One region of the Mycobacterium sp. NGS26 genome, then DNA from elsewhere that is predicted to be linked to it. Evidence: predicted binding sites of a transcription regulator. Region 1 holds the regulator's gene; the other holds the start of a gene.
What was found. The regulator LexA, encoded in region 1, represses DNA repair genes until DNA is damaged. The targets are predictions, from matches to a motif close to CGAACANNTGTTCG.
Positions count from the first base shown of each region.

Region 2: a site for LexA is predicted at 4,016-4,029, ahead of AC5Y6X_RS10675 (HNH endonuclease signature motif containing protein). Genes of this name have one in related genera too.

Region 1 is NZ_JCALDU010000002.1:331,942-344,080, reverse strand. It holds gene AC5Y6X_RS07735 (PhzF family phenazine biosynthesis protein) at 1-520, shown strand, start outside; gene AC5Y6X_RS07730 (peroxynitrite isomerase) at 532-1,017, opposite strand; gene nrdR (transcriptional regulator NrdR) at 1,066-1,530, opposite strand; gene AC5Y6X_RS07720 (LysM peptidoglycan-binding domain-containing protein) at 1,688-2,182, opposite strand; gene lexA (transcriptional repressor LexA) at 2,509-3,213, shown strand; gene AC5Y6X_RS07710 (sunset domain-containing protein) at 3,258-5,423, opposite strand; gene AC5Y6X_RS07705 (acyl-CoA dehydrogenase family protein) at 5,910-7,070, opposite strand; gene hflX (GTPase HflX) at 7,150-8,604, opposite strand; gene dapF (diaminopimelate epimerase) at 8,651-9,535, opposite strand; gene miaA (tRNA (adenosine(37)-N6)-dimethylallyltransferase MiaA) at 9,596-10,516, opposite strand; gene AC5Y6X_RS07685 (class III extradiol ring-cleavage dioxygenase family protein) at 10,523-11,212, opposite strand; gene AC5Y6X_RS07680 (DMT family transporter) at 11,241-12,139, opposite strand, start outside.
Region 2 is NZ_JCALDU010000002.1:996,047-1,008,185, reverse strand. It holds gene AC5Y6X_RS10695 (amidohydrolase family protein) at 1-1,099, opposite strand, end outside; gene AC5Y6X_RS10690 (class II aldolase/adducin family protein) at 1,104-1,874, opposite strand; gene AC5Y6X_RS10685 (class I adenylate-forming enzyme family protein) at 1,861-3,483, opposite strand; gene AC5Y6X_RS10680 (hypothetical protein) at 3,589-3,909, shown strand; gene AC5Y6X_RS10675 (HNH endonuclease signature motif containing protein) at 4,043-5,407, shown strand; gene fadD1 (fatty-acid--CoA ligase FadD1) at 5,424-7,019, opposite strand; gene AC5Y6X_RS10665 (flavin-containing monooxygenase) at 7,016-8,617, opposite strand; gene AC5Y6X_RS10660 (alpha/beta hydrolase) at 8,614-9,573, opposite strand; gene AC5Y6X_RS10655 (Zn-ribbon domain-containing OB-fold protein) at 9,582-10,001, opposite strand; gene AC5Y6X_RS10650 (thiolase family protein) at 10,004-11,206, opposite strand; gene AC5Y6X_RS10645 (hotdog family protein) at 11,203-11,649, opposite strand; gene AC5Y6X_RS10640 (MaoC family dehydratase) at 11,657-12,139, opposite strand, start outside.

The sequences.
Region 1 (12,139 bases):
CTCCACCACCGCGCACGCCACGATCTACACGCCGCGAACCGAGATCCCGTTCGCGGGACATCCGACCGTCGGCGTTTCCTGGTGGCTGCGCGACCGGGGCACGCCGATCAACACGCTGCGGGTGCCGGCCGGCGTGGTGCAGGTCGGCTACGAGGGCGACCTCACGGTCATCAGCGCGCGCTCGGAGTGGGCCCCCGAATTGTTCGTCCACGAACTCGATTCGGTTGACGAGCTGCTGGCCGCCGACCCCGCCGATTATCCCGACGACACCGCCCACTACCTGTGGGCGTGGACCGACGAATCCGCCGGGTCACTGCGCGCCCGCATGTTCGCCGCGAATCTCGGTGTGCCGGAAGACGAGGCGACGGGCTCCGCGGCGATCCGCATCACCGACCACCTCAGCCGCGACCTGCACATCACGCAGGGCAACGGGTCGAGGATCGAGACCATCTGGAGTCCCGAGGGCTGGGTGCGGGTGGCCGGGCGCGTCGTCAACGACGGTGTGACACAGGTGAATTGAGCGCGCGCGGTTTAGGCCTTGCGGTGCAACGTCGCGGAGAGGTGATGCTGCATGGGTTGCCCCACGGCGCCCATCCGCACCGAGTACGACAGCTCGTCGCCGTCGATCCGCAGGGAGCGTCCGAGCGCGGACACCTCTTTGGCGGTCGGGGTCAATCCGACGTCGGTGGTGGACAACTCGACCTCGATGACGCCGCCGGTCACCGAATAGGTGCCCACCTCGATCTCGGTGATGCCGCTGGGGTGGGCCAGCACCAGCTCGACCTGACCCGGCTGCGGCACCCGCAGATAGCCGGTCTCGGCGTGCAGGGGTTTGCCGTCGGCCACCGCCTTGGTCTTCTGCGCGTAGGCCAGAAACGGCTTGCCCACATGGGAGAACACGACCTCCTCGAGGTACTCGAAGGGCTGGATCGTGGGGTATTCGCCGGCGCCTCGACCGGCCCAGGTGCCGAGCAGTGGCGCCAGGGCCTCGAGATCGGGATGCAAGTCGGCAGGCATGAAAAACAGCGTAGTCCGGCGGGCACTGGCCCCCGGGACGCCGGTGGGTCAGCTCGGCGTGGACACCTTGCGGTGCGCGCGCAGCGCCTCGATCTCGCGCTCGAAATCGTCGGCCGACGAGAACGACCGATACACCGACGCGAATCGCAGGTAGGCCACCTCGTCCAGGTCGCGCAACGGCCCGAGGATGGCCAGGCCGACCTCGTGGCTGGGGACCTCCGGCGAACCGGCGGCCCGCACGGTGTCCTCGACCTGCTGGGCCAGCAGGTTGAGTGCGTCCTCGTCCACCTGGCGGCCCTGGCAGGCGCGGCGGACCCCCTTGATGACCTTCTCCCGGCTGAACGGCTCGGTCACCCCGCTGCGCTTGACCACGGCCAGGACCGCGGTTTCCACGGTGGTGAACCGGCGGCCGCATTCGGGGCAGGACCGGCGGCGCCGAATGGCCTGGCCCTCATCGGTTTCCCGCGAGTCGATCACCCTGGAGTCGGGATGCCGGCAGAACGGGCAGTGCATGGCCGCTCCTTCGCCGTGCTGACACCTCGCGGAACAGTCCGAGCGTACCCGTGCGCCGCCCCGGGAGGCCAACGCAACCGCGGTGCGCGCGCGCCCGTCGCCGCGAGGACCGAGCGGCCTTGGCCCGCTGCGGCTTTCGCAGTGCACCGGGGCGCCGTCAGCCGACCGGGGCGATCAGCGTCTGCCCGGCGGCCAGCGCCGGCGAGTTCAGGTCGTTGAGTTCGCGGATCCGGTCGGCAACCTGGCGAGCGGGCGCGTCCGGCGCCACCCGGTGCGCGACGTCCTGCAGGGACTCCCCGGCCTCGACGCGCACGACGGCCAGCTTGTCGGGCACCGGGGCGGCCGAACCGCCGGAGTCGCCGTTGGCCAGCTGGCCGAGGTTCGCGACCAGGCCGAGCCACAGCGTGATCGCGCCGGCGAGCAGCGCCAGCCCGACCGTGGTCAGCATCGTGACGGGCCGCCTGCGATGCGGCGCGACCGACATCGCGACGCCGGTGCCGTGGTAGCGCAGCGGCGCCCCGGCGGGCCGTGAGCTGCCCGGACGGCGGGGCCGGACCGGGCGCTCCCCCTGGTGGCGAGGCCCGTCGGCCGGCGCCCCGGCCGGGCGCCGGATGCCGCTGGTGCGCGGCGAGAGTGTGTGGATGACTGTCATGTGCGTTCCTCCGGTCAACTGGTCCTCGCTCGTGTGTTCGACTATATTCGCTCACCCGTTCGAAACCCGAACATTTGAGCGAAGCGTGTCGGACGAGCCAAACGCTAAACCACACCACCGACAAACCGCGTCGGTGCCTCCTCCTGACATGCAGCACAAATACCCGATACCCGCAAAAGTTACACACGTGTAATTCACCCGCCGTAGGGTCTTGACGCACCATCCCTAGGGTCTTTAGGCCTTGTTCCGGCCCGGTGTCGGCCCGGGCGACACGCGACTCGAACACATGTTTGATTATCGGCCGCCGGGCGGCTACATTCAGTGCCATGAGCGACAGCAACGACACTTCAGCCGCCGGCGCGGCCGGCCGGTTGCATTCCGTGGATCCATCGCTTACCGAGCGGCAGCGCACCATCCTCAACGTCATCCGGCAGTCGGTGACCAGCCGCGGCTATCCGCCCAGCATCCGGGAGATCGGTGACGCCGTCGGCCTGACGTCGACGTCCTCGGTGGCCCACCAGCTGCGCACCCTGGAGCGCAAGGGGTACCTGCGCCGCGACCCGAACCGTCCCCGGGCCGTCGACGTCCGCGGTGTCGAGGACACCCCGGCCGTCGCGGTGCCCGTCACCGACGTCGCCGGCTCGGACGCCCTGCCGGAACCCACCTTCGTGCCCGTGCTCGGGCGCATCGCGGCCGGTGGGCCGATCCTGGCCGAGGAGGCGGTCGAAGACGTCTTCCCGCTGCCCCGTGAGCTGGTCGGCGAGGGCGCGCTGTTCCTGCTCAAGGTCGTCGGCGACTCGATGGTCGAGGCCGCGATCTGTGACGGCGACTGGGTTGTGGTGCGGCAGCAGAATGTCGCCGACAACGGCGACATCGTCGCCGCCATGATCGACGGCGAGGCCACCGTCAAGACGTTCAAGCGCGCGGGCGGTCAGGTGTGGCTGATGCCGCACAACCCGGCGTTCGATCCGATCCCGGGCAACGACGCGACCGTGCTCGGCAAGGTCGTCACGGTGATTCGCAAGATCTGACGCGGAATCTTATTGTGCGGCAACGAGATTGAGACGTTCGCGGGTCAGTCCGCCCTGGTGAAGCCGTTGACCTGGGCGACTTCCTCGCTGGACATCCAGAGCTCGGCCAGCGTGTCCTGGTAGAGCCCGCTGTCGGGGGTGTAGTACAGGCCGAAGCTGGCGTTGACCTTGATGGGATATCCCTCGGGCGCCTGATACGGGTCGTCCAGGGGCAGGTGGATGGTCGGGCGCCCGGGTGAGCCCAGTCCCGCGCCGGCCGGTTCCTCCTCGGTGTCGACGGCCGCGTGCCGCCCGGACCGCGGGGCGGCGGCGGGCGTGACGGCGCCCGGCGCTGCGACATCCGGCGCCGTGTGCGGAACCGCGACGTCCGGGTACCCGGCGCCCGAATCGACCGCCTCGGGCGCCGCCGGGGGGTAGGCCTCGTCCGGATGGGCGGCATCCGCGGGGGCATGCGGAACGGCCACGTCCGGGTAGGCGGCCTCGATGTCGGCGGCCTCCGGGTACTCCTCATCGGGGTAGGCGGCTTCCAGGACGTCTTCGGGGGCGGCTTCGGGATGCTCGGGCTCGGCCCGAACACCCTGCGCCACAACACCTTCCGCGACAACGGGTATGGAATCGGTGTCGACCGCGTCGGGGTCCTCCTGCTCATCCTCCCTGGACCCGGACGGCCATTCGCCGCCGTATTCGTCCCCGGCCTCGTCGCCCCGCGACCAGCTGACCCGCGCCGACCCGGCGCCCACCGGCTCCTCCTCGGAGGGCCGCGGCTCGCCGAAGCCATAGTGCTCGGCGGCGACATCGGCTTCCTCGTGGCCCCACCTGTCGTCGGCGTCGTAGCCACCGACGTCCACGTCGCGGTCGAACTCGTAGGCGGCGAGCTCCCGGGCCGTGCGACGGCGGCGCGCCCCGACCACCACATACCCCAACACCGCGAACAATGCCGCGATCGGAATTAGCGCCAGCAGGTACCACCAGTTCCAGGCGAACTTCTTGGCGTGGGGAGGCATCGCCGCGCCGCTGGGCTGGTTCTGGCCCGACACCTGCAGGCCGGACAGCAGCGGCGCCAGGTTGGACGGCTCGGTGGCGAACGTGTTCTTCGCGCGGTTCCACGAGATCTTGCCGCCGGCGAACTTCTGGGAGATCACGTCGCCGTCCACCGCCTGATCGGCGACCGGCACGCCCAGTTTGCCGCCGGGGCCGCGAAGCTTGTCCCAGGCCGCCTTCATGGCGCCGCGCACGACGAACGCGCCGTGCTGGGACGTCCAGAAGATCACCGGCTTGTCGGCCGCGGCGAACGCGGAGACCCGGCTGCCGGGGACGCCGCCGTCGGACTCGTTGGCGATCGGGAAGCCCAGGTCGCTGCCGACCGGCCCGCCCAGCGACTCGTACTTGGCCAGCACGTCGCTCTCGATGGCGTTCGCGCCGGTGGCCTGGCTGAAGAACACCTTGCCGCCGGCGAAGTTCTGGGCGATCCCGTCGCCGCCGATGGGATATTGGCCGCCCTGCTTGGCGCCCAGCGGACCCGAGGCGCCGCCCGCGGCGCGCCACGCCATGTTGATCGCCGCGGTGGGATCGGTCGCCACCTGAAGGCCCTTGAGCTGGTCGGCCAGCGCCGGCGGGGTGGTGCTGAAGTCCTTGGTCTTCCGGTTCCAGGAGATCTGGCCGCCGGTGAACTTCTGCGAGGTGACCTCGCCGTCGTAGGTCTCGTCGCCGACCGGGGCGCCGAGCACGCCGCCCGAGCTGCCGAGCTTGTCCCACGCGGCGTTCATCGCGCCGCGCACCACGAAGGCGCCGTGCTCGGACGTCCAGAAGATCACCGGCTTGTCGCTGGCGGAGAACGTGGCCACCCGGCTGTCCGGCCCGGCGAGGCCGGGGACCTCGTTGATGGTCGGAAATCCCAGGTCGCTGTTGGCCGGGCCGCCGAGCGCCTCGTATTTGTCGAGGATCGGCCCGTAGACGAATTTGGCGCCGGTGTCGGTGGTGTAGAACATCTTGCCGCCGTCGAAGTCCAGCGCGAACCCGTCGCCGACCGGGTAGACGTCGCCCTTCCTGGGGCCCAGGGGTGAACTGTCGCCGCCGGCCTTCTCCCACGCCGCCATGATGGCCGCCTCGGCGTCGCCGATCGGGGACGCCGAGGCCGTGGGCGCCAGGAACGCCGCGGCCACCACCGCGGCCGCCATGCTCACCAGCGCGCGCCCGAACAGCCTGCGCAGTGGACCTCTCTGCGGTTTCACCAAGCCTCCCAGCCGACGGATATGCCCCTTGTTGCGGCCATGCCCGCACCCTGCAGACCCTGCGAGCGGGTGATACCCCCACCGCGAGTTGGCAACCCGCATCGGTACGCGTTATCGCCGGGCTCGCATAACTTTGCTCCAGCGACCGGAGAATTCGAAGCCAAATCACGAATTTTACGAAAACGGATATCACTCCGATGTCGAAATGATGCGGGGCCACAGCCATGTCGCGACCATTCGGTCCGCAGGTCGCGCGTCATCACCGGAGTGCGGGCAGCAAAACGCATGCGCCGACGGTACGCGAGGCCGTCGATCGAAGCGGGATATACCCGGCCAAAACACCGATCGGCGCACGGTTGAATTTGCCCGCGAATGTGCCGCGGACCAAACGACGCGACGACGGAGTCGTTGCCTGTCAACACGATTGCGTTCGCCAACGGCGCGCCGACGGGGCCGCCGCGGAGGCTAGACCCCGAGGCTGCGCCCGATGATCTCCTTCATGATCTCGGTCGTGCCACCGTAGATCGTCTGCACCCGGGCGTCGAGATAGGCACGCGCGACCGGGTATTCGCGCATGTAGCCGTACCCGCCGTGCAGCTGCAGGCAGCGGTCGATCAGGTGGACCTGCTTCTCGGTGGAGTACCACTTGGCCATCGCGGCCTGTTCGGCGGTCAGCTTCTCCTCGAGGTGCAGCCGGATGAACTCGTCGACCATGACGCGCACCACGGTGGCCTCGGTGGCCAGCTCGGCCAGCACGAAGCGGCTGTTCTGGAAGCTGCCGATGGGTTTGCCAAAGGCCTTGCGCTCCTTGGTGTATCGCAGCGTGTCCTCCAGCACGGCCTCCATCGCGGCGGCCGCCATGATGGCGATCGAGATCCGTTCCTGCGGCAGGTTCTGCACCAGGTAGATGAAGCCCTTGCCCTCCTCGCCGAGCAGGTTTTCGACGGGAACGTGCACGTCGGTGAACGACAATTCGGCGGTGTCCTGGGCGTCCAGCCCGATCTTGTCCAGGTGCCGTCCGCGTTCGAAGCCCTTCATGCCGCGTTCGACGACGAGCAGCGAAAAGCCGTGTGCCCCCTGGTCCGGGTCGGTCTGCGCCACCACGATCACCAAGTCCGAGTTGATCCCGTTGGTGATGAACGTCTTTGAGCCGTTGAGCACGTAGTGATCACCCTGCTTGACGGCGCGGGTCTTGATGCCCTGTAGGTCGCTGCCGGTGCCCGGCTCGGTCATCGCGATGGCGGTGATCAGCTCCCCGCTGCAGAACTTGGGCAACCAGCGCTGCTTCTGCTCCTCGGTGGCCAGCCGCAGCAGGTACGGGGCGACCACGTCGTTCTGCAGCCCGAACCCGATCCCGCTGTAGCGCCCGGCGGTGGTCTCCTCGGTGACGATCGTGTTGTACCGGAAGTCGGGGTTGCCGCCGCCGCCGTACTCCTCGGGCACCGCCATGCCGAGAAAGCCCTGTTTGCCCGCCTCGAGCCACACGCCGCGGTCGACGATCTTGGCCTTCTCCCATTCCTCGTGATACGGCGCGACGTGGCGCTCGAGAAAGGTCCGGTAGGACTCGCGGAACAATTCGTGCTCGGGCTCGAAAAGAGTGCGCTGGTACTTGACGGCACTGCTCATGGCTGACCTCCGGGCGAACGGGAACTCTGCCGCCCAACATATACCAACCAGACGGTTGGTCGGCGGCTGGGCACGTCGGCTATTGCGCCGGGTCGCCGTTGGCGGCGAACTCGCGCAGGCTGGCGGCCAGCGCCACCGGGACCCGGGCCCGCAGGCGGGTCCCCTCCGGGTTGTGCTCGGTCTGCTGCACCCGCCCGTCGGCGTGCACCCGGGCCACCAGGTCGCCGCGGTCGTAGGGGATCACCACGTCGACGGCGGTGTCGGCGGGCGTCGTGAGCTCGGCCATCCGGCGGCGCAGGGCGTCGATCCCCTCGCCGGTGCGGGCGGAGACGAACACCGCGCCGGGCAGCCCGTGCCGAAGCTTGGCCAGCATCAGATCGCTCGCGGCATCCACCTTGTTCACCACCAACAGCTCGGGCGGCGGGTCGCCATCGTGCTCGGCCCCATAGTCGGAGACGACCTCGGAGATCACCTGCCGCACCGCGTCGATCTGGGCCGGCGGGTTGACGTCGGAGCCGTCGACGACGTGCACCAGCAGGTCGGCGTCGACCACCTCCTCCAGCGTGGAGCGGAACGCCTCGACCAGCTGGGTGGGCAGGTGCCGCACGAAGCCGACGGTGTCGGTGAGAACATACGGCCTGCCGTCGTCGAACTCGGCGCGCCGGGTGGTGGGGTCCAGCGTGGCGAACAGCGCGTCCTCCACCAGCACCCCGGCCCCGGTCAGCGCGTTGAGCAGGCTGGACTTGCCGGCGTTGGTGTAGCCGACGATGGCGATCGACGGGATGTCGCTGCCGAGCCGACGGCTGCGCTGGGTGTCGCGCGCCTGCTTCATGGCCTTGATGTCGCGGCGCAGCTTGGCCATCCGCTCCCGGATGCGCCGCCGGTCGGTCTCGATCTTCGTCTCACCCGGACCGCGCAGTCCCACCCCGCCGCCGCTGCCGCCGGCCCGGCCGCCGGCCTGCCGCGACATGGACTCGCCCCAGCCGCGCAGCCTCGGCAGCATGTACTCCATCTGGGCCAGCGAGACCTGCGCCTTGCCCTCCCGGCTGGTGGCGTGCTGGGCGAAGATGTCGAGGATCAGCGCGGTGCGGTCGATGACCTTGACCTTCACCGCCTTCTCCAGCGCGGTCAGCTGCGCCGGGGACAGCTCGCCGTCGCAGATGACGGTGTCGGCGCCGGTCGCCAGGACCACCTCGCGCAACTCGGCGGCCTTGCCCGACCCGATGTAGGTGGACGGGTCGGGGCGGTCGCGGCGCTGGATGAGTCCCTCGAGCACCAGGGAGCCGGCGGTCTCGGCCAGCGCGGCGAGCTCGGCCAGGCTGGCCTGGTTGTCCGCCGCGCTGCCCTCGGTCCACACCCCGACCAGCACCACGCGCTCCAGCCGCAGCTGGCGGTACTCGACCTCGGAGATGTCGGCCAGCTCGGTCGACAGCCCGGCGACCCGGCGCAGCGCCGATCGGTCCTCGAGGGCGAGCTCGCCCGCACTGGGCTCTGGATCCGGGTGATCGTGAAAGGGAGTTTCGGGATGAGTCATAGGCAATTAGCAATGGTGCACGCCAAATCGGTGCAGCGCACTTGATTTAACGCTCCTGCGCGCACCACCATTCCTCGCTGATCTCGCCGCGGGCCACCAGCACCGACGGCCCGCGCAGGTAGCTGGTGGCGTCGGTGACGGTGACGACGACGTCGCCGCCCGGCACCCGGACCGTGAGCGTGCCGGTGTCGGCGCCGGCGTCGGCCAGCGCGGCGACCGCGGCCGCGACCGTTCCCGTGCCGCACGAGCGGGTTTCGCCCACGCCGCGCTCGTGCACCCGCATCCGCACCAGCCCGCCGTCCGCCCGCGTGAGGATCTCGACGTTGACCCCGTCGGGGAACTGCGCACGGTCGTATTGCACGGGCGCGCCCACGTCCAGGGCCGCGAGGTCGTCGACGCTCAGGTCGGCGGCCACGCACGCCAGGTGCGGGTTGCCCACGTCGACCGCCAGCCCGGTGAACCGCCGCCCGCCGACCACGACCTCGAAGGCCGGCCCGCCGCTGCCCAGCCGGTTGGCCTTGCCCATGTCGACGGTGACGTCGGCGCCGGTGGCATCGGCGCGGTGCAGGGTTACCGGCCGGGGTCCGGCCAGCGACCCGACCACGAACTGGCCGCGGGACTCCAAACCGCTGGCGCGCAGGTAATGCGCGAACACCCGCGCGCCGTTGCCGCACATCTGGGCGGTCGACCCGTCGGCGTTGCGGTAGTCCATGTACCAGTCGTTCGGTTCGACGCCGTCGGGCAGGCGGGCGAGCACACCGGCGCTCACCGCGGCGTCCGCGGTGGTGATCCGCAACACACCGTCGGCGCCCAGTCCGCGGCGCCGGTCGCACAGCGCGGCCACCCGCGCCGGGGTGAGGGACAGTTCGGCGCCGACGTCGGACAGCAGTACGAAATCGTTCTGGGTGCCGTGGCCCTTGGCGAAGATCATGTGCGCCACTCCTCGATCCCGGCTGCACCGGCATCTTCGTCGTCGGCGCGGATCACCTGCTCAGGATACGGGCCGCCACGCTCGGGTAACGCCATCGACGAGGCCGGCCGGATCGGCGGCGTCCAGCCAGTGCACCCGGTGGTCCCGGCGAAACCAGGAGCGCTGCCGGCGCACGTAGCGACGGGTGCCCACGAAGGTCTGCTCACGCGCCTCGCCGTTTCCGCCCGCGTCGAGGTCGGCGATCACCTGGGCGTAGCCCAGGGCGCGCGACGCGGTGACCCCCTCGCGCAGACCACGCTGCAGGAGCGCGCGCACCTCGTCGACCAGGCCCCGGTCGAACATCGTGTCGGTGCGGCGCGCCAGCCTCTCGTCGAGAAGCGTTGTGTCGCAGTCCAATCCGACGATGACCGTGTCCCAGCGCGGGGCGCCGATGCGCGGCGCGGACGCGGCGAAGGGCCGGCCGGTGAGCTCGACCACCTCGAGCGCGCGCACCGTGCGCCGGCCGTCGGTGGGCAGGATCGCCGCGGCGGCCGCGGGGTCGCGCCGGGCCAGCTCGGCGTGCAGCGGCCCCGCCCCGACCTCGGCGAGCCGCCGCTCCCAGCGCGCGCGCACCGCGGGATCGGTGGCGGGAAACGCCCAGTCGTCGAGCAGCGACTGGATGTAGAGCATCGAACCGCCCACGATCACCGGCAGCGCGCCGCGGGCCGCGATCGCCTCGATGTCGGCGGCGGCGGAGCGCTGATAGCGGGCGACGGTCGCGGTCTCGGTGACGTCGAGCACGTCGAGCTGGTGGTGCGGGATGCCGCGGCGCGCCTCGACGGGCAGCTTGGCGGTCCCGATGTCCATCCCGCGGTAGAGCTGCATCGCGTCGGCGTTGACGATCTCGGCCCGGATGCCGAGCCGCTCGACCCGTTCGGCGAGGTCCAGCGCCAGCTGCGACTTGCCGGTGCCGGTGGGGCCGATGATCGCGAGCGGTCTCATCGCTGCCTAGAGCTGCCAGGCGCCGGCGAAGTAGCCCACCCCGTAGGGCGCGCCCCGGTAGAGCTCCTTGGCCGACCGCGGCCCGGGCTCGGCCAGGCCGGCCAGCACACCGAACGCGACCCGCCCCAGGATCTGCGGGGGCAGCGCGCTCAGCGCGGCGGCGTCGCCGTTGGCCAGCGCGTCGTCGAGGGCCAGCTGGGCGTCGGCGTCGCCGGGGTGGTACCCGCCGGGCGCGCTCGCCGTCAGGGTGTTGGCGCCGTCGGCGACGATCAGCACGCCGACCGGATCGGGCGCGCGGTCGATCTCGGCGCGCAGTCGCCTGCCCTCGGCCAGCGCGGCGCCGGCGTCATGGTCGCCGCGGTAGACGTGGACGCGCGCATCGGCCTCGGGCATGAGCCGGCCACGGACCCAGGCGGCGATCAGCGCGCAGGGCGGCATCTCGACCGGCGGGCCGTCCCCGGGCCGGGGCGAGAGCCGGACCGGCACGTCCGCCCCGAAGCCCGCGAAGGTGCCCGTCGCGTCGGGGCCCAGCACGTCGTCAGCGCGGCCCGTCCCGACGACGATCCAGCGCGGCGGCAGCACGGCGGCCGCGGCCAGCACCGCCGCGGACAAGTCGGCCAGCTCGGCGGCGGCCGCGCCGGCGAGCTCGGGGACCAGCACCGGCGCCGAGGGAATGATCGCGATGGCGCTCAGCACGCCACCAAACTAACGCGGGCCAACCGCACTACGTGACGGTCGGGGTTTCCTCGGGCTCGGCCGGGGACACTGCGGCCGGTTCGTGCTGCTCGTCGCGTGGGACGTCTTGCCCCGTCCCCGCCGCCATCGTCGCGGCCTCCCCGCGAGCCAGCCCAACCGTGGCAATGATCACCAGAGCCACCGCCCCGATCAGGACGATCACCTCGGGCCCTGCGACGTCGAACGTCTCGCCGAGGAGGATCCCTCCGAGCACGCCGGCCACGACCGGCTTGGCCACGGTCATCGTCGGCAGCGATGCGGTCAGCGCGCCGGCGCGGAACGCCGACTGCTGGAAGATCATCCCCGCCAGCATCATCACCAGCCACGGTATGAACTCCGGCGAAGTCAGCGCGGCCCCGAGGCCGTCTTCGAGCACCTCGACGAGCCCCTTCGTCAGCACCGCGAACAGCGCCAACGACGACCCGGCCACCAGGGCCAGCAGCACCGCGGCGACGGGACGGCCCGACCAGACCCGGGCCCCCAGCACGCACAGCACCAACGCCGGGCCCATGACCGAGCCCACGATGATCCAGGTGGACACCGGGGCTCGCTGCAGGCCGGACTTCGGGTCGCCGACGATGATGACCACCGCCAACGCGCCGGCCAGCACGATCGCCCACACCCATTCCCAGCGGGTCACCCGGTGCCGGGTCAGCCGCGAGTAGATGGGCAGGGCGAATAGCAGCGCCGTCACCTGCAGCGCCGTCACCAGCACCACCGAACCCCACGCCAGAGCGCCGGCCTGCAGGCTGTAGTTGACGATCGCCGCCGCACCACCCAACCACCACCGCTTGTCACGAAGTGACATGCGGAACAGCTCGAGGTGTCCTACCTTTTTGTCGGTGATTTCCTGTGCGGAGCGCTGCCGGATCACATCGCCGACGGCGG
Region 2 (12,139 bases), 660 kb from region 1:
CCTCCAGCATGATGTTGTCCACACCGATCCGGTCGCGCTGCACGAAAGACGACTTGTCCTCCACCGCGCAGAACCAGAAGTTGCGGGTGAAAACCTCTGCGGGAGTGAGGCTTTCACCGAGCGCCTGCCAGGTGCCGTACATCGCGTGATAGCTGAGCATGTGATCGAGCCGGTCGAGCAGCCCCGCGACCCAGCCGATTCCGCCCTCCGACAAACAGATCTTGAGATCCGGAAACCTGCTGGGCAGGCCGGAGTACAACCAGTCGACGGCCGCCGAGATGGCGTAGGCGAAGAACAGCACGCCCTGCACGTCCGGCGGCGCGTCGTCCGTGGTCGACGGCGACGAGCCCGAGGAACCGATGTGCAGGTTCACCACGGTGCCGGTTTCGGCGCACGCCGCCATCATCGGATCCCAGTGGCCCGAATGGATACTGGGCAACCCGAGCATCGCCGGGTTCTCGCTGAACGTCACCGCGTGAAACCCGCGCTCGGCGTTCTCGTAGATCATCCGGGCGCCCAGCTCCGGATCCAGCAGCCACGGCAGCTGACACGGAATGATCCGGTCCGGATAGGAGCCCGCCCACACCTCGAGGTGCCAGTCGTTCCAGGCCCGGACGGAGGCCAGCGCCAGGTCACGATCCTTGGTCAGCTGCTGCAGCCGCTGGCCGGCGAAGCCGGGCAGGAACGAGGGAAAGTTGAGCGAGGCGTAGATGCCGTTCAGATCCATGTCCTTGACGCGCTCGTGGATGTCCCACGCGCCCTTGCGCATCTCGTCGAACCGGACCGGCTCGAAGCCGTACTCCGCCACCGGCCGTCCCACCACGGCGTTGAAACCGACGTTGGGCAGTTCCTGCCCGTCGTAGACCCAGGTCTGCCCGCCGCTGTCGGTGTCGACGACCTTCGGCGCGCGATCCGCGAGCCTGCGGGGCAGGCGTCCGGTGAACGTGTCCGGCGGCTCGACGATGTGATCGTCCACCGAGATCACCGTGTAGCGCCGCGGCGCCCGGGGCGGGTCCGGAAGGAACGTGACGGAGCGGTCCGCGCCCGTCTTGGCGGTGGTGAAGTTCGCGTTCGCGGCCAACTCGTCGATTGATTTCATGGTTTCACCTGAGCACGTCGGGATCGGCCTTGATGGTCATCCGGGCCGCGCCCGCCCAATACACGTCGGCGGCCCGCTCGATCAGCGACCGCTGCATGCCCGCCATGTCCGCCCAGTTCATCTGCAGCGGTTCCTTGCCGGTGAGCATGACGTCGTGGGCCAGCTTGCACACCCGCTCGATCGACGCCGCGCGGTATACGGCCTGGGCCAGGTTGGTTCCGGTAGCGATGACGCCGTGGTTGGCCAGGATGGTCAGGTTGGCGCCGCCGATGCGCGCGGCCAGCTCCGCCGCGCGGGACGGGCTGTCGATCTCGCCGTCGTAGGTGTCGATCAGGCACAGGTCGTCGAGGAACAGCGACCCGGTCTGGTGCAACAGGTCGGGCAGCCTGCCGAGCGCGGCCAGCACGCAGACGTAGTAGGGGTGGTTGTGGATGACCACCCGGGCGTCTTCGCGGACGCGGTGCAGTTCGGTGTGGATGTGGATCGCCGGCGTCACGTCCCAGCGGCCCCGCACCACCCGCGCGTCGCTGTCCACGACGCAGATGTCCGAGGCGGTGAGCTCCGCCCACCACAGTCCCCACGGGTTGACGAACATGTCGGTCTGCCCGTCGGGCTGCCAGGTGATGTGTCCGGCCATGTTCTCGGCGAACCCGATGCCCGCCAGGTGGCGAAAGGCCACCGCGAGCGCCTGCTCGTCGGACAGCTCCGGGATCGGGGGCACCACCGACGGCGCCCAAACCTCCAGCCCGCCCGGTCGTGCGTCAGGAGCGTTCATGATCGGCCTCCATCCTTGCTCGGATATCTTGGCGGAGCTCGCCTTTGGCGATCTTTCCCCCGGACGACCGGGGCAGCTCGTCGACGACGATGAGCCGCTCGGGCAGCAGTTCCTTGGAAACCCCCCGCGCCAACAGGTGGTTGACGAGTTCGGGCAACTCGATGACCCGCGAGTCGGTGAGTTCGGCGTAGAGGCAGACCCTTTCGCCGAACACCGGATCGGGCATGGCGACCGCAGCCGCCAGCGCGATCGCGGGGTGCGTCATCACCGCGTCCTCGACCTGGGCGGCGCTGATGTTCTTGCCCCCGCGCAGGATGAAGTCGGATGTTCGGCCGGTGACGCTCAGATAGCCGTCGGCGTCGATCTCGGCGATGTCGCCCATGCGCATCCATCCGTCGCTGGTGAACAGCTTGTCGTGGTCGGTGCCGCGGAGATAGCCGAGGCTGGTCGCGGGGCCGCGGCAGGCGGGTTGGCCTCGCCCCGTGTCGGTGACGTCGTCGTCGCCGTCGAAGAGACGAACCGCCATCTCGGGGACGATCCGGCCGCAGGTGCGGAGCCGGCGTTGCAGCGGGTCGTCCAGCGTGGTCCCGCTGAGCAGCCCGGTCTCGTTGGAGCCGTAGAACTGCAGGATCCTTGCGCCGGTGAGTTGCTCGAACTCGGCGGCGGGCCGGTACGGCAACGCCTCGCCGCCGGCGAACACCACCCGCAGCGTGCTGAGGTCGTAATCCCGGCACGCGGCGTCGGCCATCAGCATCGTCAATTGCGTGCTGACACAGCACAATACGGTGACCCGATGCCGGGCTATCGCCTCACACGCCGCCTTGGCCGTGAAACGGTCCAGGATCACCGCGGTCCCACCGAGGTAGATCGGGGTGCTGTGGCTGGTCCATATCCCGAAGCCGAAGGGCATCGGTACGACCGGCAGGAAGACGTCGTCCGGCGTCAGGTGCCCGTTGGCCACCGCCTTCTGGTGAAAGTAGTACCAGCGATTCTGGGTGTGCACGACGCACTTGGGCAGGCCGGTGGTCCCGGACGTGGAGTTGATCAGGAAGACGTCGTCGGAGCCGAGCGCGGATTCGGGTGGCAGGGGTTTGGGCTCGACATCGACGTTCAGGCGCGGGGCGCCGGCGGGGTGACCCAGGACCAGCACCGGGACCGCGGAGTCCGCACCGGCCTGCGTCGCGACAGCGCGGCGCTGGTCGTCGCTGATCAGGACCTTGGGCCGCGCGTCGCGCAGGATTGCGGCGGCCTCGCGGGTGCCGGCGCGCGCGCCGATGCCGACGACGACGGCGCCGCAGCGTTCGATGGCCACGAACAGCACGTGGATCGCGGCGGAGTCGCCGTGCCACACCGCGACCCGATCGCCCCGCGCTATGCCGACGCCCGCCAGCTGTTCGGCGAGATTGGTTGCCGCATCGTCGAACTCGCGCCACGTCAATGAGGGGCCCGGATGGTCGACATAGGCGGCGCGGTGCGGCGCCCGGACGGCGTTGCGGCGTACCGCGTCCGACAGCGTCGAGTCGGACCACCAGCCGGCCGCACGAAACCGGGCCCGGTCCTCGTCGGTGAATGCCGGCGAGCCCACGGTATCCAGCCCGCCGGCGCTCATCCCCAAATCATAGGAAGGCGCACGCCGTCGCCCGCGGTGAGGACAAGTTTTGGGATCGGTAGCGGCATCGCAGGTTTTCACTTGCGTGCAAGGAGGAAGCCTGCAATGAAAACGAAGGTCGTGGTCCTGTTGTCCGGGGCTCTGATCGCGATGCTGCTGCTGTCGCGCTATTTCGCGCTGAGCCGGGCGGGCATGCCGCTGGGATGGATGCTGTATCTCGGGTTGCCCATCACCGCGGCCGGCGTTCTGTTCGCGCTGCGGCTGATCAACCTCGGCGCGGGCTGGGGCACCACGGTCGACCACTTCGAGCACACGCCCCTCCACGCTTCCGAGCGCCTGAAGGAGCTTCAGGCCCTGCGCGACAATGGCGCGATCTCGGACATGGAATACAGCGCGCGGCGCCTGCAGATCATCTCCGAGATGTGACCCAACGTCGCGAGCTGCGTTTCTCGCCGGAGCTGTGACGTGGCCGGCGACGAGTTATCCACAGTCAGCGCTTTATCCACAGGGCGGGCGAATCGAGTAGCTGATTCGAACACACATTCGATAGAGTGGGGGTATGGGTGCGAGCAGTCGTGAGGAGATCGTCGAGGCCTTCGGCGCGCTCGACACCGCCCTGGACAGGCTGGGCGGGTTGTCCTTTGACGTGTTGACCACCCCGGAACGATTGCGGGCCCTCGAGCGGCTCGAATGCGCGGCGCGGCGGCTGCGCGCCCCGCAGCACACCTTGATCAACCAGATCGGCGCCCAGGCCTGCGCCGAAGAGCTGGGCGGCAGCCTGCGCACGGCGCTGGCCGAGCGGCTGCGCATCACCGGGGCCGAGGCCGGGCGGCGCATCGACGACGCCGACGACCTGGGTGAGCGCCGGGCGCTGACCGGGGAGTTGTTGGCGCCGCGGTTGGCCGCGACCGCCACCTCCCAACGCGCGGGGCTCATCGGCGACGGGCACGTGAAGGTCATCCGCGGCTTCTTTGCCCACCTGCCCGCCGAGGTGGACGCCGCCACCCGGGAGGCCGCCGAGCGCGATCTGGCCATCAACGCCTGCCACTACCGCCCCGATGAGTTGGCGAAATACGCCCAGCGGATCATGGACTGGCTGCACCCCGACGGCGACTTCAGCGATCAAGAGAGGGCCCGCAAGCGCGGCATCAGTTTGGGCGCCCAGGAATACGACGGCATGTCGCGCATCAGCGGCATGATCACCCCCGAGCTGCGCGCGGCGATCGAGGCGATGCTGGCCAAGCTGGCCGCCCCCGGCGCCTGCAACCCCGACGACCAAACCCCGATCGTGGATGCGGCCCCCGATGAGGAGGCGGTGCGCCGCGATCACCGCACCGCAGCCCAGCGCAACCACGACGCGTTTTTGGCCGCACTGCGTGGCTTGTTCGCCTCCGGAAAGTTGGGGCGGCACAACGGGTTGCCGGTGTCGATCATCGCGATGGCCACCCTGCGGGAGTTGGAGGCCGCCGCGGGCAAGGCGCTGACCGCGGGCGGCACCCTGGTGCCGATGACCGATGTGATCCGCTGGGCCGGCCACGCCCACCATTACTTGGCTCTGTTCGATGGCGCCAAGCCGCTGGCGCTGTATCACACCAGGCGGCTGGCCTCCCCCGCCCAGCGCATCATGCTGTACGCCAAGGACCGCGGGTGCACCAAGCCGGGCTGCGACGCCCCGGCCTATCACAGCCAGGTCCACCACGTAACAGGATGGACGAACACGCATCGCACCGACATCACCGACCTCACCCTAGCCTGCGGCCCGGACAACAGGTTGGCCGAAAAGGGCTGGACCACCCGCACCAACACAAGAGGCGAAACCGAATGGATCCCACCCCCACACCTCGACCGAGGCCAACCCAGAACAAACAGCTTCCACCACCCCGAACGATTCCTCCGCGGTGAGGACGACGATGAGCCCCATTGACGCTCAGGCGGCTCCCCTAATCGTGCAGCGCGTCCTCGACCACCACGAAGTACGTCGTCCCGCGCGCCGGGCGCGCCCACAGCACCCCGCCCTGCGCGCTGATTCCGGCGGCGATCAGCTCACGTTTGAGGATCTTGTTGGTCGAAGTGGCCGGGAGGTCGTCGTTGATGCGCACGTAGCGCGGCCACGCCTTCGGCGACAGGTCCGGTTGCGCGGCCAGGAACTGCTCGAGATCGGCTGGCCGCAAATCCATCCCGCGGCGAATCACGAGCGCGGCCATCACCTGGTCGCCGACGTGCTCGTCGGGCACGGCGTAGACGGCGACCTGCCCGACCTGCGGCAGCCGCTCCAGGATCCGTTCGATCGGCGCCGCCGCCAGGTTTTCGCCGTCCACCCGCATCCAGTCGGCGGTGCGACCGGCAAGGTAGATCCAGCCGTCGGCGTCGCGGTAGGCCAGGTCGCCCGACCAGTACATGCCGTGCCGCATGCGCTGCGCCGTGGCGGCGGGATCGTTGTAGTAGCCCGCGAACGGCCCGGCGCCCTGGGTGTTCACGAGTTCGCCGACGGCCTCGTCGAAGTTGGTCAGTGCGCCGTGTTCGTCGAACTGCGCGACCGCGCACTCCGTCACCGTGGTCGGGTTGTAGATGCTCACCCCGGGGTAGGGCTTGCCGATCGAGCCGGGCGGGGTGCCGTCCTCCCGGACGACGATCACCGCGAACTCGCTCGAGCCGAAGCTGTCGACCACGCGGCAGCCGAAACGCCTTGCGAATTCGGCGATGTCGCGATCGGTCGCCTCGTTGCCGAACGCCATCCGCAGCGTCGTATCGGCGTCGTCGGGGCGCTCCGGGGTGCCGAGGATCAGCGCCAGCGGCTTGCCGACGTAGTTCCAGTACGTGACGCCGTAGCGGCGGACGTCGTCGAGGAACCGTGTCGGCGAGAACCGGGCCGGGGCCATGGTGGCGCCGCTGCCGATGGCGACCGCCCATCCGGCGGCGACCCCGTTGGAGTGAAACAGCGGCATCGACAGGTAGCAGACGTCGTCCGCGGTGACGTCGTACTGAAAGATCAGGCTGGCGCCGCACATGATCGCCATCCCGTGCGCGAACCGGACCGCCTTCGGATCGCCGCTGGTGCCGGAGGTGAAGATCATCATCAGGGTGTCCGCGGCGCCGACCTCGCGGTGGGCCACCAGCGGTGGCGCCGCGGCGACCGCGTCGGCGTAGCGCCGCCCGGTCACGTCGAGCACCTCGAGGCCGCCGAGGTCCAGGCCGTCGAGCAGCCGTCGGTGCTCGGGATCGACGAGAAGGATCTGGCAGTCGGATCGCCGGACGTCGGCGAGCAGGCCCGCCCCGCGCCGGGTGGTGTTGATGCCGCACAGCACGTAGCCGCCGAGCGCCGCGGCGGCCATCGCCCGAAGCATCTCCGGTGAGTTGCCCAGCAGCGCCCCGACGTGCAGCGGGCGCGCCGGGTCGGCGACGGCGATCAGCGCGGCCGCCTCGGCCTCCGCCTCGGCCAGGTGCTCTCGCCACGTCCAGGTCCGGTCACCGTGGACGAGCGCCCGGGTGTCGTCGTGCCTGCGCTGCCGTAGCAGCTGCTGGACTGTCTCGATCATCTGGTGGTCAGCACCAGCCCGGCGTAGTCGTTGCGGGCCACCTCGTCGCACTGGCGCCGGTAGTTGCCGAATCCCCCTGTGTAGGGCATGAATACGCGTTTCTTGCCTTCGATGTTGGCACCCAGATACCACGAAGACGCCGCCTTGGGGAACAGGGTCTGCTCGGCGGCCTGGGCGACGTGGTCGGTCCAGGCGCGCGCGGCGTCGCGGCGCGGCTCGACCTCGCTCAGCCCGCGGCGCCGGGCGGTCAGCACCAGGTTGACGGCCCAGTCGACCTGAACTTCCGCGTGCAGCACCATGTTCGACAGTACCGACGGGCTGCCGGGTCCGCTGATGGTGAACAGGTTCGGCAGGCCCGGCACCATCAGGCCGAGGAACGTCAGCGGGCCGTCGGCCCAGATGTCGCGCAGCCGCTCTCCCCCGGGCCCGACCGGGTCGATGCGGGTCAGCGCCCCGGTCATCGCGTCGAACCCGGTCGCGAAGATCAGCACGTCGCAGCGATAGAAAGCGTCGCTCGTTCGTATTCCGTCGGCGGTGATCGCTTCGATGGGCTCGCGGCGCAGGTTCACCAGCCGGACGTTGTCCCGGTTGAAGGCCGCGTAGTAACCGCTGTCGGTGCAGATGCGTTTGGTGCCGATCGGATGATCTACCGGGATGAGGTCGGTCGCGACGACGGGGTCGGTGACGATCTCCCGGATCCGGTCCTCGGCGAACGTCCGCGCGATGTCGTTGGCGGCCGGGTCGACGTTCTGGTCGGGGAAGGTCTTGCCGAACAGGACGCCGCCCTGGCGCCACCGTTGCCATAGCGCCGCCGCGCGTTCCGCCGGATCGGTATCGACGGCCTTCTTGTGGTAGGTGCCGTGCGGGGTGCCCGCCGGCGCGTAGGCCGAGACCCGCCGGCGCTCGGGATATTCCGCGCGGATCCGCTGCTGCTCCTCCTTGGACCACGGGCGGTTGGGCATCGGGATGCTGTAGTTCGCCGATCGCTGGAATACGACGAGCTTCTCGGCTTGCCCGGCGATGATCGGGGCCACCTGGATCCCGGACGAACCCGTGCCGATCAGGCCGATGTGTTTGCCGCGCAAGTCGGGATCGTCGCGCGGCCATGCGGCGGTGAAGTACGTGTCCCCGGCGAAATCGTCGATGCCGGGGATGTCGGGGCGGTTGACCGCCGACAGGCATCCCGTCGCGCACACGAGAAACGGCGCGGCGTAGTCCTGACCGGCAGCGGTGCGCACCAGCCAGCGGCCTTGGTTCGGGTCGAACGCGGCGCCGACGACGTCGGCGCCGAATCGGTAGTGGCGGCGCAGGTCGAAGCGGTCGGCGACGTGGCGCAGGTAGGCCAGGATCTCCGGTTGCGCGGCGAATCGTTCGCTCCAGGTCCAGCTCTGCTGCAGCTCCTCGTCGAACGAGTAGGAGTAGTCGACGCTTTCGACGTCGCAGCGCGCGCCGGGATAGCGGTTCCAATACCAGGTGCCGCCCACGTCGGGGGCCGCCTCGAGGGCGGTGACCGACAGGCCCGCCGACGCGAGCCGGTGCACGGCGTAGAGCCCGGCGAATCCGGCGCCGACGACGATGACATCCGTCACCTCGGTCATTTCGGCTGGCTCCCACGGTGATTCGGCGCGAGGAGCCGGCGCAGGTCACCGCACACCAGGTCGCGCGCCGAGGCCCCGGGTGCGAAGCCCTGGATCGTCACGAAGCCGTGGAACAATCCGGGAAAGTCCCGGTGCACGACGGGCACGCCCGCGTCGCGCAACCGTCGGGCGTAATCGCAGCCCTCGCTGTGCAGGGGGTCCAGGCCGGCCGTCACGATCACGGCGGGCGGCAGGCCCGCATGGGATTCCGCGCGGGCCGGGGCAACGAGGTGGGGCGGGTCGAAATCACCCGCACCGCATAGGTATTGGTGCCAGTACCATTGCATCGCGGCGCGGGTGTTGAAGTAGCCGGTGCCGTAGCGGCGGTAGCTGTCCGTCTCGAACGAGTAATCCAGCGCCGGATACAGCAGGACCTGCGCGGCGGGCCGGGCGACTCCATGCTCGCGGCACAGGATCGCGGTGACCGCGGCGAGGTTCCCGCCGGCGCTGTCGCCGGCGACCGCGATCCGCCCCGGGTCGACCTCCAGCTCGGCCGCGTGTTCGGCCACCCAGCAGAAGGCCGCGAACGCGTCGAGGGCCGCCGCGGGCGCGGGGTGTTCCGGCGCGAGGCGGTAGTCCACCGACACCACCACGGCTTCGCAACCTCGGGCCAGGGCGCGGCAGAACCCGTCGTGGGATTCGATGTCGCAGAAGACAAATCCGCCGCCGTGGGTGAACACGATCCCTGGGCGATCGTGTGACGGCTCGCCGTGCGGGTGGTAGATCCGCACCGGGATCGGGCCGGCGGGGCCCGGGATCGAGCGGTCGACGGCTTCGCGAACGTCGTCGAGATTGTCGACGGGAACCCGCCGTTCGGCCACCGCGGCGCGGGCCTGCGGGCCGGTCATTTCCTCGACGCGCGGGAATCCGGCGTTCAGCTGGTCCAACATCGGGCGCACGCCGTCGTCCATGTGCAGCGCGCCGGTCATGCGGGCCGGTATTTCAGTAGGGTGACCCCGGCGTCGGGCATGTCGAAAAACACCGGGCTGACGGGCATTCCGATCCGGATGTCGCCCGGATCGACGTCGACCAATTCGGTGCTGATCCGTGGTCCGGCTTCCCACTGCACCACCGCGAGGAGCTGCGGCACAGCGTCGGCCCAGGGCGGGCCGGTGGGCCGGCGAGCGACGGTGAAGGTGTACAGCACCCCGGCACCGTCGATCTCACGCCACTCCAGATCGTCGGCGAGCGTTCCCGGCGCAAGGGTGCGCGGATAGAAGACGTAACGGCCCAGCGACGGCGAGTACTGCACCAGGATCCGGTGCTGCGCCAGGGCATCCCAGAAGGGCCGCGACACCGGGGTGGGCTCGGGAACCGGGAGCGCTTCGGCCGGAGTCTCGGTCATGGCTAGTCTCCCCGCATCAGCAACGCGACCTGCTCGCTCATGATCCCACCGTTGCCGGTGACGAACGCGGTGTGGCAGTCGGGCACCTGCGCCGCGCCCGCCCGCCCCATGATCTGGCGGGCGCCGTCGACGACGTGGTGCATGCCGCCGGCCATCCCGGCCTGACCGAAGGAGAGTTGACCGCCCGCGGTGTTGAGCGGAAAGTCGCCGCGGAAGGTCAAGTCGTGCTCGGTGATCCAGGACATGCCCTTTCCCTTCGCGCAGAACCCGGCGTCCTCCAGGGTCATCAGCACGGTGATCGTGTAGCAGTCGTAGATCGAGGCGATATCCACATCGGCTCGGCTGAGCCCGGACATCGCGAACGCCCTGTCGGCGGCGCGCGCGATCGGCGTGCACAGCAGGTCGTCGGCATAGGTCGGCGTCTTGAAGGCGATGTGTTCGCCGAAGCCGGTTATCCACACCGGACGATGGCGGCCGCGCCGCGCGATGTCCGCATTGGCGATCAACACGCCGACTCCCCCATGCACGCGCATCACCGTCTCGAGCATGTGGATCGGGTCTGCAATCATCGGGCTCGCGAGGACGTCGTCGACGGTGATCGGCGTCCCGTGGAAAACCGCACCCGGATGCGCGCACGCGTTGGCGCGCTGGTCGACCGCGATCTTGGCGACCGCGGCCGCGTCGTAACCGAACTGCGCCGCGTACCGCTGCGCGATCTGCGCATAGGGCGCGTTCTGGCCCACGTTGCCGTACGGGATCTCGAACTCGGCCTGCGGCGACCCGTACGTGTTCGACGACGCCCCATACCAATTCGGGGCCGGCGGCGGGCCCTTCCGCGACCGCGGCACCGACGCCGAGCCGGGCACCACCGCCAGCACCGCGTCGCACACACCGAGTTCCACCGCGGCCGCCGCGCGCCACACCATGCCCGCGGACGTCGCCCCGCCCAGGTCGACGCGCTCACCGAAATCCAAGGCCAGGCCCAGGTATTCGCACAAAGTGGCCGGTGCGAACATCGCCGATTCGGCCACACCGTGGGTGAGCAGGCCGTTGATGCGGCCGGGATCGACCCCGGCGTCCTCGACGACCATCTTCGCCAACCGCGCGTACTGGTCGAGGGTGAACCTCGGCGGCCCGCTCGGGCGGCGTTCGGCGGGCAGCTCGGCGATGCCGACGATGGCCGCCTCGCCGCGCAGCCCCGTCACGGCGCCGCCCCCCGCCGGGGCAGCTCGACCGTCGCCGTTCCCGGCATCAGCACGGCGTCCCCGCGGCGGCCGCTGATGTCGAGATCGACCAGCCCGGCGCCGCTTTCGGTGAGGCGCTTGCCCGTCACCGTCCCGCCGAAGCTGAGCCGCTGGCCGGGGTGGGCGACCGCGCGGTTCTGCACCGCGAAGGACACCAGCCGGCCGCGCCCGCCGATCCAGTCGCCGATCGCCCGGGCCAGCAGCGCCGCCTGCAGCGGGCCGTGCACCAACACGTCGTCGTAGCCTTCGACCGTGCGGGCCCAGTCCTTGTCGTAGTGGATGCGGTGGCCGTTGTAAGTGGCGGCGCTGAAGAAGAACAACTGCGTTTCGTCGACGGTCACCGTGAGCGCGGGAATCTGCTCGCCCACGCCGACGTCGTCGTAAAACACTTGCTGACCGGTCATCGCGCTCCTAGGGCCGGGCGATCATCGAGGTCGACGCTTCGGCAACCAGGTCGCGGTGCTGGTTGCGGTACACCGTGTGCCAGGTGACCAGGACGAATCTCCCGGATCGGCCGTGCTTTTCGACGATCGACTCGATGGTGCGGACCATCTCGATCTCGTCGCGGTGATAGGCCGGCAGGTGAAAGGTGAAGCTCTCCCCGCCGGCCATCCGCTTGGGGGCGCGGGGAAACGCGAGGCCGCCCGAAACCGCGCCGGAGGACCCGTCGGGCCGCAGCGCGTCGAGGCGGGTGACGCCGAGCACCGCGTACTGCAGGAACAGCGGTGGGCAAACGATGTCGCGAAAGCCGTTGGCCCGGGCGTAATCCGGGTCGAAGTAGAGCGGGTTGTGGTCACCGACGGCGGCCGCCCACCGTTGCCAGTCGCGCCGGTTCACCTCGCCGGTCGCCGACGCCGCGACGGTGCCCACCCGCGACGCCGATTCCGCGTCGAT